DNA from 2 places in the Lysinibacillus sp. PWR01 genome. Region 1 is predicted to be linked to the other one. Evidence: riboswitches for the same ligand, from Rfam matches in the RefSeq annotation. Region 1 holds a riboswitch; the other holds the start of a gene.
What was found. A riboswitch is a leader RNA that binds a small molecule or an ion and turns the genes downstream of it on or off. The one in region 1 is predicted to bind preQ1.

Region 1 (3,422 bases):
ATAAAAAGGAATCATTGGATATCGATGGTGAATTTGTTTAGCATAATCGTAATCCTCTTGATTAAAAACGACTATTTTGAGGGATACATGGTGATTGCTGTTTCGATCTTTAAGTTTTTCGAAGATATAAGAAAGCACAGAATAGTCTGTGGTCATTCCAGAACTAGGTGGCTTTGGTGAAATTGTCAGTTCATCAATCTCATACATCCATTTCTGCCACCTACTCCCCTGTGTCTCCACCCCGATTTTTATGCCATTTCCTTTTAAAATGGCAATGAGCTCTGCTAAATGCGGATTGAGTGCAGGATTGCCTCCTGAAATCGTGACAAATGAAAAACCATTGCCCCCCAGACGTTTCAACTCAGACCAAATCTCTTCCGCTGTCATTAAACCACGTTCATCTGTGTAGCCACTCAGCCCTAATACTACACGATAGGTATGACCGTGCGATTTTTACATTTCCCTTCATAATCATGTAAATGATGAGCAGCATCGAAGGTAAATTCCTTGCTTACGAGAACACGCTTTGCATGATAGTTCAATTGATTTCTTTGAATATCCACATCAATTTTTTGAAGTCTCTCGACGATTTTAAAATCTGACATGCCTTAAGACTCCTTCCTATAACGCAAATACTCATCAAGTCCTTTTTTTCGTAGTTTACATGCTGGGCATTCACCGCAACCATTAGCTATGACACCGTTATAGCAAGTCAACGTTCTTTCTCGAACAAAGTCCAATGCCCCGAACTGATCAGCAAGCTCCCATGTCTGTGCTTTATTCAGCCACATCAATGGTGTATCAATTACAAAAGAATCATCCATCGATAAATTTAACGTTACATTCAAGGATTTAATAAAAACATCTCGGCAATCTGGATATCCGCTAAAATCTGTTTCACAAACGCCAGTCACGATATGCTTAGCTCCTACTTGACTCGCTAAAACACCTGCAAATGAAAGAAAGAGAAGATTTCGACCAGGAACAAAAGTCGATGGCAGCTCACCATTATCTCCGTCTTCTACTTCAATATCTTGTCGTGTCAAAGCATTCGGAGCAAGCTGGTTCAGGAGTGACATATCAAGAATATGATGCCTGATTCCAAGTTCACTCGCTATCTCTTTTGCACATTCAATTTCAAGACGATGCCTTTGACCATAATCAAAAGTGACTGCCTCAACCTCTTCAAAACGTTCTTTTGCCCAAAACAAACAAGTTGTACTGTCCTGACCTCCACTAAATACAACAATTGCTTTTTCCTGCTTCATCTATAAAACTCCCTTATATTAAAAAAACAGCACTCTAAGAAAAAGTGCTGCTTTCTTCTTAGTTTTTTAAAGAGGGTAGCTAAAAACCTCTTTCTTGATTGAACTATTCAAATCTTCATTTATCGATTATCAATTTTTTCTGGATTAAGATCGTGGTTCATTAAACGATAATTGGCGATTTCTTCATATTTCGTTCCTGGCTTCCCATAGTTACACCATGGATCGATCGAGATACCCCCACGTGGAGTAAATTTCCCCCAAACCTCGATATATCGTGGATCAAGCAATGCAATTAAATCATTCATAATGATATTGACGCAATCTTCATGGAAATCGCCGTGATTTCTAAAACTGAATAAATACAATTTTAGTGATTTACTCTCAACAATTTTTTTATCCGGGATATACGAGATGTACATCGTGGCAAAATCCGGCTGATTTGTCAAAGGGCATAAACTAGTGAACTCTGGACAATTAAACTTAACGAAATAATCTCGATTGGCATGTAGATTATCCACTGCCTCTAATACTTCAGGTGCATAATCATAGGAATACTTTGTACCTTGATTACCTAATAGGGTTAAATCTTTTAATCCTTCTTCATGACTTCTGCCAGACATAAAAAAACCTCCTTGTAAAAATGTTTCCCAACACTTTTCAAGAGAGGCATCACCAATCAGTCTATTAAAACATAAGTAAAAACATAAAAAAGCCACGTCCGATATGGACATGGCATATTGTCATGTTTCCATAGTTTTTTATAGAGGGTATCAGCTATGAACCTCTCCCGTTCTAGTCCGGGCATTCTTTTCTTCAATATCGTACAAAAAATAGTACAGCACGTCAAATAGATTTTTTTATAAAATCTTACCCTATGGAATACGAATTACAAGCATTATGAAAACTGCACTTAGACTAGTCACGGAGAACTGTATCATAATAAAGTGTGGTTTTAATGAAAACAGAAAAAATGTTTCCGAAATTCTTGAATCATTTAAACTAAAGATTTCCAATTATCCTTCTAACCATTTGTTAGTAGCACCCCGATTTATAATCGCTCTAAGTCCTGATATTCTTTCATATAAGGACCATCCTCTGCAACATATGAATGATACAATGCCTTTACTGCAAAATTTTTCTCTAAACCCATTTCAGATTTTAGCTTTTTTAATTCATCATGCAATGTTCGATGTTCATTGATTAGCTTTAGCATAATTGATTTATTATATTTCATTATATTCATCCTTTTTTTCTATAACTTGAGGAATTACAACTTTAAAATAGTTTGGAACTACAAAATACTTGAGCATCGGAAGCTGTTCTAGTATTTTGGAAAGCCTCTCTGTTTTTTTACTGTCGAAAAGAAGAATAAACCTCATTTAGATACATTACGGTGAACCTAATCATAAGTAAAGGTAGTTTTTAAAAAAACAGGCACATTTGTATGAAGCAAATGTAACCGATCTGATTTGTATTGATTAACTGCAATTTATATAAACATTTTTCCCAAAAACACCCTAAATATCACAAAGATTAAACGTAAACTATATATATATTTAATACTTTAAGTGCCATTATTTATGTAGCATGCATTCGAGACAAACGGAGTGCTGTGTGTCACTCATAAGGAAGTAATAGTTAGGAGCCGCATCTATCTGTGTATTGAATGTGGTAGCTGAACGGGTCGAACTAAAGAAGTGAGGCTATTTGGATCCCCTGCAAAATCATGGAAAATATCTTCGAAGCATGACGCCACATTGATAAGTGGGTATAAGGAAAAGACTATGACAAAATATGTTTTAATCTTTTTCTTAATGCATATTTGAAAAGAGAAACTATAACCGTAGATAGAGGATTAAAAAAAAGCAACTCGAACCTTGGAGAATTAAAAGCTAGAGGAGTATCCTCAGAGGTTATGGGGGATGTCTATTAGTTAACGCAAGAAGCAGTCACACTACCTGGTGGTAGCGCCACAGGATCAAATAAACTTCTTTTTGAGTATATTATATTCATTCATATGTAGCTAAGTATTCGAAGATTTAGGATGCTGTCACTCCCTGTAAATTGCTGAATGCTCAAAAGTTCCTTAGGAAAATCCATAAAATTTTACAAAAAATTCAGACTCAAATTAAAACCTAAGCTATTTTAATGCAA
Region 2 (3,422 bases), on a different contig from region 1:
GAAGCTCCATGCGAAATACGTTCAATGCCTGACGCTTTGTATCCTCCAAGCCCATATAAATCGTGCAATCCATTCCAAACATGGCACAAGCTGTAGCTGTTGCTACACCATGTTGACCCGCACCTGTTTCGGCAATCACGCGGTTTGCTCCCATACGTTTGGCTAGTAAGATCTGTCCTAGTACATTATTGATTTTATGTGAGCCTGTATGGTTAAGGTCTTCACGTTTTAAATAAATTTTTGCACCACCCAATTGCTTTGTTAAATTTTCTGCAAAATAAAGTGGGGATTTACGACCAACATATTCACGGAAATAGTAATCTAATTCTTGCTTAAAGTCATCATCCTCTTTATACTTTTGAAAATTCTCATCTAGTATATTTAAAACATTTTGAAGCTCCTTTGGAACAAAGCTTCCACCAAATTCACCGAAATATCCCTTTTTCTCTACTACTGTACTCATCTTTACTCGACTCCTCTATGCTAATTTTCCCATAAAAAAAAGCCACTCCAATCCCTCATAAAAAGGACGAGTAACCGTGGTGCCACCTTTATTCGCAATTTTTGCGCGCTTTCCTGCTCCGGTAACGGGGAGCAAATCGGCCTTACATTTGATAAGGCTGCTCTGAAGTCCATTCACAAGTCTGTACTACTGGTTCACACCGCCCACCAGCTCTCTTGAAGTAACAATGCTTGCTACTACTCTTCTTCCTTGCATTTATTAGAAAGAATTGTAGAATATTTTCAGAATAGTGTCAAGAAAAAAGACGAATCTAAAAAGACCCGTCAGTTAAATCAAATTATTAAAGTGAAGGCGTTTGTTTAATGCATACATAATCGGCGCACCGACAGCTAATACAACAAATTCACCCGCTGCTACTGTTAGCCAAGTCCAAAAGAATGGCAGCTCTAAGGCTAAGTTCAGTTCAAAGGCAATGATAAACATGGTGCATGTAAATAGCAATGTATTAATAATTAAACGTGCCCATATATTTTTGACAAATTTACAGATTAAAATAAACAGGCCAAGTGTAATCATTGAATGACCTACACCAAACACTAAATCGTAAATGCCAAGTGGTGAAAATAGATTAGAGATCAATACACCAATAATAATCCCTACGGCAAAGCGTGGATTAAATGCTACTAAATGGTTAAACATCTCGGATACTCGGAACTGTACCTCCGTAAAACCAAATGGTGCAACAAGCATGGTCACAGCAATATAGAGAGCCGCAATGATACCACTTGCTGCTAAAAATTTTATTTTCATATTCATTTCTCCTTAGTTTTTTTTCGTGGGATGGTTACGAACCACGGTGCTTTCACACAAGTAAATATTTTATTATACATATCTAGTAGAAGTCAAATGTCAGACTTTGTCTATAGTGTCCTATCGTCGCAAAATTGTCATAAATATTTTTTACTATGTTGAAAAAAGAAATAGAATAACTAAAACAGCGTAGTTTAGCGGTTTAAAGCGCCAAATTGAATGAAAAACTAAAATATTTTGTCACTTTTAAAAGTCAGAACATTCATAATGTTGTTGACTGAGCTCGATAATAACGATAATATAGCGATACATTCACACTTTGTTTGGATAAAGTGCGGTAGATATTTGAGAACATAATCGGGGGGATTATTTGTGAAAAGCAATGTGAAGAAGCTATCATTCCTTCTTTTTGGATTAGTGTTACTACTTGCTGCTTGTGGTAGTGGTGGCTCTAGTACAACAGATTCAAAAGGAAATGAAACAAACAATGCAAGTGAGAGCGGAAATGCAGACGATAAAACATATAAAATCGGGATTACTCAAATAGTTGAGCATCCATCGTTAAACGCAGCAACGGAAGGCTTTAAAAAAGCAATTGAAGATGCTGGCTTAAAAGTTGAATACGATCCACAAATTGCGCAAGGAGATAACAGCCTTAACACAACGATTGCTAACAATCTAGTGAGTGCAAACGTAGATTTAATTTTTGCTAACTCTACACCTTCTGCACAAGCAGCTGCAACAGCAACAAGTGATATTCCAATTATTTTTACATCGGTTACAGATGCTGTTGGTGCACAGTTAATCGACTCAATGGAGAAGCCAGGGAAAAATATTACAGGCACAATTGATCTACATCCTGAAACGATTTCTAAAACAGTAGCATTCTTAAAAGACCTTGGTGCGAAAAAAGTAGGGATGGTCTACAATGCGGGTGAGCAAAACTCAGTTGCACAAGTTTCAGAAGTGAAAAAGGTTATGGATGAACAAGGTTTAACGGTGGTAGAAGCATCAGCATCCACTTCAGCAGATGTAAAGCAAGCGACAGAATCTCTAATTGGTAAAGTAGATGCTTTCTATATTATTACTGATAACACAGTAGTTTCTGCTTTAGAATCGGTAATTGATGTTGCCAATACGAATAAATTACCATTAATCGTAGGAGAATTAGATTCTGTGGCACGTGGTGGTTTAGCTGCTTATGGATTTGAATATTTCGATATCGGTTATGAAGCAGGTCAAATGGCTGTGAAAATTTTAAAAGGTGAAGCAACACCTGCTGATACACCGGCACAATATCCTCAAAATCTGAAACTATTAATCAATAAAAAAGTAGCGGATGATTTAGGAATCGAAATGAAAGATTCTTGGGGTGCAGAAATTCTAGAAAAGTAAAACGAAGCGGGGGAGAACTATCCCCGCTTTATCTTCATTTTACAAGCGATATAAATAATTAAGAGATTTAGGAGATGATTCAACGATGTTTTTAGCATTATTTGGCGCAGTGGAGCAAGGAATCATCTATGCAATTATGGCACTTGGTGTATATTTAACATTTCGGGTGTTAGATTTTCCGGATTTAACGGTTGATGGAAGCTTTGTAACAGGGGCGGCAACGGCAGCAACAATGGTTTTGCTTGGCTACCACCCAATCTTAGCGACTTTAGTGGCAATTGTTGCTGGATTTATTGCTGGATGTATGACAGGAATTCTTCACACGAAAGGAAAGATTAATCCACTATTATCAGGGATTTTAATGATGATTGCTTTATACTCGATTAATCTACGCATCATGGGGTTAACTGCAGAAAATACGATAGGTCGCCCGAATATTCCACTATTAAACTCTGAAACAATCTTTTCAAAGTTTCAAGCTTTTTGGAGCAATTTAGGGATCGATGCTGCTCTTAATAACCTATTAAAAGGCATGGGCTTTCAGCATGTACCAGGTACATGGAGTGTGCTGATTGTCGTATTAATCATCACGATTTTAATTAAGTTAATAGCAGACTGGTTCTTAAAGACAGAGGTCGGGCTAGCTATCCGAGCAACTGGTGATAATAAACGAATGATTCGCAGCTTCTCAGCAAATACAGATACACTTATCATTTTGGGGCTAGGACTTTCCAATGCACTTGTCGCATTTTCT

Region 2: linked by a shared signal. The riboswitch ahead of ACEVFT_RS00580 (QueT transporter family protein) and the one ahead of queF (preQ(1) synthase) in region 1 are both predicted to bind preQ1.

The regions. Positions count from the first base shown of each region.
Region 1 is NZ_JBHERJ010000063.1:4,607-8,028, forward strand. It holds partial or broken gene queE (7-carboxy-7-deazaguanine synthase QueE) at 1-387, opposite strand, end outside; partial or broken gene ACEVFT_RS12485 (6-carboxytetrahydropterin synthase) at 367-605, opposite strand; gene queC (7-cyano-7-deazaguanine synthase QueC) at 609-1,268, opposite strand; PreQ1 riboswitch class I at 1,321-1,364, opposite strand; gene queF (preQ(1) synthase) at 1,388-1,888, opposite strand; PreQ1 riboswitch class I at 2,013-2,059, opposite strand; gene ACEVFT_RS12500 (hypothetical protein) at 2,317-2,502, opposite strand.
Region 2 is NZ_JBHERJ010000005.1:3,607-7,028, reverse strand. It holds gene trpB (tryptophan synthase subunit beta) at 1-463, opposite strand, end outside; T-box leader at 523-722, opposite strand; gene ACEVFT_RS00580 (QueT transporter family protein) at 791-1,273, opposite strand; PreQ1 riboswitch class I at 1,280-1,324, opposite strand; gene ACEVFT_RS00575 (ABC transporter substrate-binding protein) at 1,646-2,668, shown strand; gene ACEVFT_RS00570 (ABC transporter permease) at 2,754-3,422, shown strand, end outside.